DNA from 2 places in the Paenarthrobacter ilicis genome. Region 1 is predicted to be linked to the other one. Evidence: predicted binding sites of a transcription regulator. Region 1 holds the regulator's gene; the other holds the start of a gene.
What was found. Region 1 encodes LexA, which represses DNA repair genes until DNA is damaged. Its sites were predicted from a motif close to TCGAACANNTGTTCGA; they were not measured.
Positions count from the first base shown of each region.

Region 2: a site for LexA is predicted at 1,576-1,591, ahead of ruvA (Holliday junction branch migration protein RuvA). Genes of this name have one in related genera too.

Region 1 covers NZ_JAFBCD010000001.1:1,521,099-1,524,507, reverse strand. Annotated here, with positions in the region: gene JOE60_RS07010 (histidinol-phosphate transaminase) at 1-803, opposite strand, end outside; gene JOE60_RS07005 (LysM peptidoglycan-binding domain-containing protein) at 878-1,237, opposite strand; gene lexA (transcriptional repressor LexA) at 1,594-2,337, shown strand; gene JOE60_RS06995 (ATP-dependent DNA helicase) at 2,398-3,409, opposite strand, start outside.
Region 2 covers NZ_JAFBCD010000001.1:2,212,270-2,215,678, reverse strand. Annotated here, with positions in the region: gene pdxT (pyridoxal 5'-phosphate synthase glutaminase subunit PdxT) at 1-168, shown strand, start outside; gene JOE60_RS10060 (YebC/PmpR family DNA-binding transcriptional regulator) at 172-927, shown strand; gene ruvC (crossover junction endodeoxyribonuclease RuvC) at 972-1,550, shown strand; gene ruvA (Holliday junction branch migration protein RuvA) at 1,667-2,311, shown strand; gene ruvB (Holliday junction branch migration DNA helicase RuvB) at 2,304-3,380, shown strand.

The DNA of each region.
Region 1 (3,409 bases):
GTGGCCTGGGTGACAGCTGACAGGTGGTAAGGCAGACGGACCAGCCGGATGGCATCGGTCACTTCGGGGGCTGCGGCCATGTATCCCAGCCGGGCCCCGGCCAAAGCAAAGGCTTTGCTCATGGTGCGTGAGACGATCAGGCGCTGGCGGCCGGGCAACAGTGTCAGGGCACTGGGCGTATTGTCGTGCGCGAACTCGTGGTAGGCCTCATCCACGATCACGATTGCCTGGTTGTCCTCACCGGCCGCGTAGACGGCCTCGACTACATCAAGGCCCAAGCCGGTCCCGGTGGGATTGTTCGGTGAGCAGAGGAAGACGATATTGGCGCCCGTCTCACGGACCTGGGCGGCCGCCGATTCGGCGTCCAGCCCATAGTCATCCGCCCGGACTCCCCGCACATACTCGGTGTCGGTGCCACTGGCCAGCAAGGGGTACATGGAATACGTGGGCGGGAAACCCAAGGCCTTGCGTCCGGGCCCGCCGAAGGCCTGCAGGATTTGTTGGAGAACCTCGTTGGAGCCGTTGGCGGCCCAGATCTGATCCGGGCCGAGTCCGTGCCCCAGGTATTCAGCCAGGGCTTGCCGCAACTCCGTGAACTCGCGGTCGGGATAGCGGTTCAGCCCCGTCGCTGCGGCGGCAACGGCCTTGGTAATGGCGGCCTGTACATCCTGGGGAACCCCATGGGTGTTTTCGTTCACGTTGAGCAGGACGGGAACATCCAGCTGCGGCGCACCATAGGGGCTCAGACCGCGCAGGTTGGTCCGGAGGGGTAGTTGGTCAAGTCGCTCAAGCTGGTCACTCACCACGACAGTTTAAGCGGAGGGTGGGACTCCAGACTAACTGTGACGCCGGCGCCCACCCGAATCCGCCCGTCCTCCTAGGCTGCTGGTACAAACAGTTGCTGGCCGGGCTGGATCCGGCCACCCCGGAGGTCGTTCAGTTGAATGATTTCCGCGATGACGTCGCGGGGGTCACGCTCCGGCGCAGCGGCCCCGGCAATTCCCCACAGCGACTGCCCCTGCTGCACGGTGACGGTGACGGCAACGGGTGGCCTGAGCTGCGACTGCGAGTCGGAGGCCTTCGCCGGAGAGGTGATGAATCCGGCGAGGCTCAGGAGAGCAGCTGCCAACAGCATGGCGGGAATGCCGAAGAAGACCATCCGACCACGACGGGTCAGGCGGAGCCGCGGGGATGCCTTGGAGGCGCGGTAATCATTGAGGTTGGTGACGACGGACATGAGCTGAGCCCTTCTGAGCTATTGCCTGGCGCCGATACTTCGCCGCCTGGCTGCCAATTCTTAGTGCCTCCCCCGCGACGCCGATCCCTGGATGGGATGTTCGAACCGGATGTTCGATTTTCGGTACCTCGCGAAGATTTATAGAACACATGTTCGAACCTTGCTATGACATTTTTAGCACTTATCAACGAACGGTGTCGAGACTCGCTAGAACAAATGTTTGATAAACGCCTGCGCCTGCCCTACGTTTGAGTGAAGAAACAGGCACTGTTTCAGTGGACCAGGAGGGTCTGACATTTTTAGGACTCTCCCCATAGGGACGTACCTTGCGGGCGAAATGGAAGGCATTGGCGAACATGGCAGCGAAAGCCACAGGCGGCGCGGCACCACTGCGGAGCCAACAGCCCCAGAAGAGCCCCAAAAGCCTGACTGTCCGGCAAAAGAAAATCCTGGAGACCATCCAGAGGTCGGTGAACGACAACGGCTACCCGCCCAGCATGCGCGAAATCGGAGACACCGTGGGGCTGGCCAGCCTGTCCAGTGTCACGCACCAACTCTCACAGCTGGAGAAATTGGGATACCTCCGTAGGGATCCCAAGCGCCCCCGCGCCATGGAAGTCCTGATGCCCCTGACACTGGACGCGGGTTCCGTGCCCGGCGTCGAAGGTCCCGCCACCCTGCGCAGCACGGGCGGACTTGCGGTGACGGAACTTTCCAGCGCCAGCGACACCGCCATGGTTCCCTTGGTGGGCCGCATCGCCGCCGGCGGACCGATCCTGGCGGACCAGACTGTGGAGGACGTTCTTCCCCTGCCCCGCCAGCTCGTGGGGCACGGCGAGCTGTTCATGTTGAAGGTTGCCGGCGACTCGATGATCGACGCCGCGATCTGCGACGGCGACTGGGTAGTGGTGCGCCGCCAAAACGATGCCATCAATGGCGACATCGTTGCGGCCCTGTTGGACGATGAAGCCACCGTCAAGACCTTCCGTCAGCGTGACGGCCACACGTGGCTGCTGCCGCAAAACACGCAGTACGAGCCCATTCTGGGAGACCAAGCCACCATCATGGGCAAGGTTGTCTCAGTTCTGCGGTCGCTCTAGCAAACCCGATTCAGCTATCCTGGCCGGCAGTCCCGGCGAAATTCCCAACCAGGAAGCCATCTACGGCGTTGTAGCGGAGCCAAGCCGTTCCAGGACACCTCTGACCACTGTGCGGTCTGCAGTCGCCCAGAAGGGCGGCAGGGCAGCGCGCAGGAATGCTCCATAGCGCTCGGTGGAAAGTCGCGAGTCGAGCACCGCCACCACTCCCCTGTCACCGGTGGAGCGGATAAGCCTGCCTGCTCCCTGAGCCAGGCGAATCGCAGCGTGGGTAGCGGAAACAGCCATGAAGCCGTTGCCGCCGGACTGGGCTACTGCGCGGGACCGCGCAGTCATCAGCGGGTCATCGGGCCGGGGAAACGGTATGCGGTCGATGACCACCAACCGGCATGAGCCGCCGGGAACATCAACACCCTGCCACAGCGACATCGTGCCGAAAAGGCAAGTGTCGGGCTCATCCGCGAACTGCTTCACCAACGCGGACATGGTGGACTCGCCTTGGCAAAGAATGCTGACATCCAGGCGCTGACGCATCGCATCTGCGGCGTCTTCCGCGGCACGGCGTGAGGAGAACAAGCACAATGCTCCCCCGCCGGAAGCCCGGATGAGGTCTTCCAGCTCGTCCAAGGCCTCAGGAGAGGTTCCCCGCGACGGTTTGGGCAGATGCTTGGCCACGTACAACACACCCTGCTTGGGATAGTCGAAGGGCGAACCTACGTCGATCCCCGTCCAGCTGGGAGCTCCGTCCCCTATCAGCCCCAATCCCCCGGCTGCCGGTTCAAAAGCCGAACCGATGGCCAGCGTCGCTGACGTCAGTACCACCGTATGGTCGGCGAAGAGCCCTTCCCGCAGCCTTCCGGCCACGCTGAGCGGTGCGATGTTGATCAATGCCGGTGCGGTCTCGTCAGGCTGGGAGTACCCCTGCTGGGGGTCGAAAGTGCTGTTCCGGGAAAACCACACCACTTCCCGGTTTTCCTTGGCGGCGAGCATACGCTCGCACAGTTCAAGGATGAGCATCAGCCGCGACCGGGCCAGTTGCCGGCCACCGTCGACGGCCGTCGAGGAGTCGGTTTTG
Region 2 (3,409 bases), 690 kb from region 1:
GCCCAAGTGGATCCTGACCACGCGGCCCATTCAGCCGCTTTGCAGGGAGTCGCTAGAATTGTTGCAGTGCGCTCCGGCCAGCTGCTGGCTACCTCCTTCCATCCGGAAGTGACGGGAGAGAAGCGTGTGCATGAACTCTTTATTCGAATGATCAGAGGAGAAGCGTAAAGCATGTCAGGCCACTCCAAATGGGCGACCACCAAGCACAAGAAAGCCATCATTGATAGCAGGCGTGCAAAGTCGTTCGCGAAGCTGATCAAGAACATCGAAGTTGCTGCCCGCATGGGTGGTCCGGACCTTGCCGGCAACCCGGGACTCGAACTGGCCGTCACCAAGGCCAAGAAGACGTCTGTTCCCAACGACAACATCGATCGCGCCATCAAGCGCGGAGCCGGTCTGACGGGCGAGGTTGTTGACTACACCGAGATCATGTACGAGGCCCGCGGGCCCCAGGGTTCGGCCTTGTTGATCGAATGTCTGACAGACAACAAGAACCGTGCCGCCTCGGAAGTGCGGTTGGCGATTTCCCGCAACGGCGGAACCATTGCCGATCCCGGTTCGGTCAGCTACCTCTTTGCCCGCAAGGGTGTTGTGGTCCTGCCGAAGAACGGCCTGAGCGAAGATGACATTCTCATGGCGGTTCTTGAGGCCGGCGCCGAGGAAGTCAAAGACAGCGGCGAGAACTGGGAGATCCACTCCGAGCCCTCCGATCTTCAGGCCATCCGCGATGCCCTCAAGGAAGCCGGAATCGACTACGAGACCGATGAAGCCGAGTTCGTCCCCTCCATGCAGGTTGACCTGGATGTTGACGGTGCCCGGAAGTTCATGAAGCTCGTCGATGCCCTGGAAGACCTGGACGACGTCCAGAACGTCTACAGCAACGCCGATCTCAGCGAGGAAGTCCAGGCTGCCCTCGACGCCGACTAGGCGCCATAAGCCCATTCATTGATACATCACAGGAAGGCCCGGAATTGACTCTTCGCGTATTGGGAGTTGATCCGGGCCTTACCCGTTGCGGGATCGGCGTAGTGGACATTGAACGGAACCGACGTGCCACCATGGTTGCCGTGGGAGTCGTCGGCACCTCGGCGGAACTCACACTGGACAAGCGACTGCTGGTCATTGCCCAGGCAATTGATGAATGGCTCGATCTTCATTCACCTGACGTGGTAGCGGTGGAACGCGTTTTCTCCCAAATGAACGTCAGCACAGTGATGGGCGTGGCCCAGGCGTCCGGCGTCGTCATCGCGGCAGCTGCCCGCAGGGGTATTCCGGTGGCCTTGCACACTCCCTCGGAGGTCAAGGCAGCGGTGACGGGCAGCGGCACCGCCAACAAGGATGCCGTGACAAAACTGGTTACCAAAATCCTTCGCCTGGACGCCCCGCCGAAGCCCGCGGATGCTGCCGATGCCTTGGCCCTGGCGCTCACCCACGCATGGCGGGCCGGCAGCGGCATGGGCGCCGGCGGTGGTGCCGGGGGCAAAGGGTCCCTCACTCCGGCCCAAAAGGCTTGGGCCGATGCCGAGGCCAAAGCGCGCCGCGGACGCTGAAAGAGCGCCGCCCTTGCTAGGCTGTTCGTAGATATGTTCGGATAAGCCTGCCGGTGCACATTCTTTCCGGTGGCAATGCCGGATGCTACAGCGAGCAGCAATACAGGAGTCGGGTCTTGATCAGTTTTCTTCGCGGGACAGTGGCACACGTGGGTTTGTCCACCGCCGTAATAGACCTCAACGGCGCCGGCATGAGTGTCTTCGCGACGCCGCAGACGCTGAGCCACCTTATCGTGGGATCCGAAGCGAAGCTCTTCACCTCATTGATTGTCAAGGAAGACTCCCTGACGCTGTTCGGCTTCGCTGACGACGACGAACGTGAAGTTTTCGATGTCCTGCTCAGTGTCAGCGGCGTCGGACCGCGTTTGGCCCTCGCGGTCCTGGCAGTCCACGAACCTGAAGCAATCCGGGTGGCGGCACATACCGGAGACGGCAAAGCATTCACCAAGGTCCCCGGAATCGGCCCAAAGGTTGCCGGCCGCATTGTGCTGGAACTGAAGGGAAAGCTGGTTCCGCATGGAACGGGAACCGCATCGGCTCCCTCTGCCGTGATCAAGGCAGAGTGGAAGCCCCAGGTCATCGCCGCGATGACCAGCCTGGGCTGGTCGGAGAAGGACGCCACAGGCAGCATCGACAAGGCCATGGCTGATTCACCGGAACTGGTGGAGGAGGGCAACGTTGCCCACATTCTCCGGGCAACCCTGCGGTGGCTCGGTCAAGACGGCGCACGCGCCGGCAACCGCGTAGGCAGCCGTGGCTGAGAACTCACTGGTGGCCGGGGGAGAGGAGCCGGAGGAGCGCGTCATCGAGGCGGCCCTTCGCCCCAAGAACCTCCACGACTTTGTAGGGCAGCACCGCGTCCGCAAGCAGTTGGCACTGGTGCTCGAGGCCTCCAAAATGCGGGGGCGCAGCGCCGATCACGTCCTGATGTCAGGGCCTCCCGGTCTGGGAAAAACCACCCTGGCCATGATCATCGCGGCGGAAATGAATGCACCGCTGCGGATCAGCAGCGGTCCCGCCATCCAGCATGCAGGCGATCTCGCCGCCATTCTCTCGTCCCTAACGGAGGGCGAGGTGCTCTTCCTCGACGAGATTCACCGCATGTCCCGTCCTGCGGAAGAAATGCTGTACATGGCCATGGAGGACTTCCGGGTGGACATTGTGGTTGGCAAGGGAGCCGGGGCCACCGCCATTCCACTGGAACTTCCGCCGTTTACCCTGGTAGGCGCCACCACCCGCGCCGGCCTCCTTCCGGGTCCATTGCGGGACAGGTTCGGGTTCACGGGACACCTCGAGTTTTACTCTGTTGCGGAGCTTGAGCTTGTTCTCCGCAGGTCTGCCGGCTTGTTGGATCTCAAGGTCAACTCGGCCGGGTTTACCGAGATTGCGGGCAGGTCCCGTGGAACACCGCGTATTGCCAACAGGTTGCTGCGGCGTGTGCGCGACTGGGCTCTTGTCCACGGCATCGACCAGATTGATGCCCGCTCGGCTTCAGCTGCACTGGACATGTATGAGGTGGACGAGCGGGGCCTGGACCGCCTGGACCGCTCGGTGTTGGAAGCACTGATCACCAAGTTCAATGGCGGCCCGGTGGGGTTGTCTACCCTGGCGATCGCGGTGGGGGAGGAACCAGAAACGGTGGAGACCGTGGCGGAACCATTCCTTGTGCGTGAGGGCCTGCTGGGCCGGACGCCCCGGGGCAGGATCGCCATGGCCTCTGCCTGGACACATTTGGGCTATGCGGTGCCTGCGGGCGTCTTTGGCCAGGAACAACTTGTCCTGTTCGGGGAAGACGAAAACCACGCCGAAAGCGTAGATACAGTCGGTTAAGACGCTGCGTTCAGCTTTTCCCTTTAGAC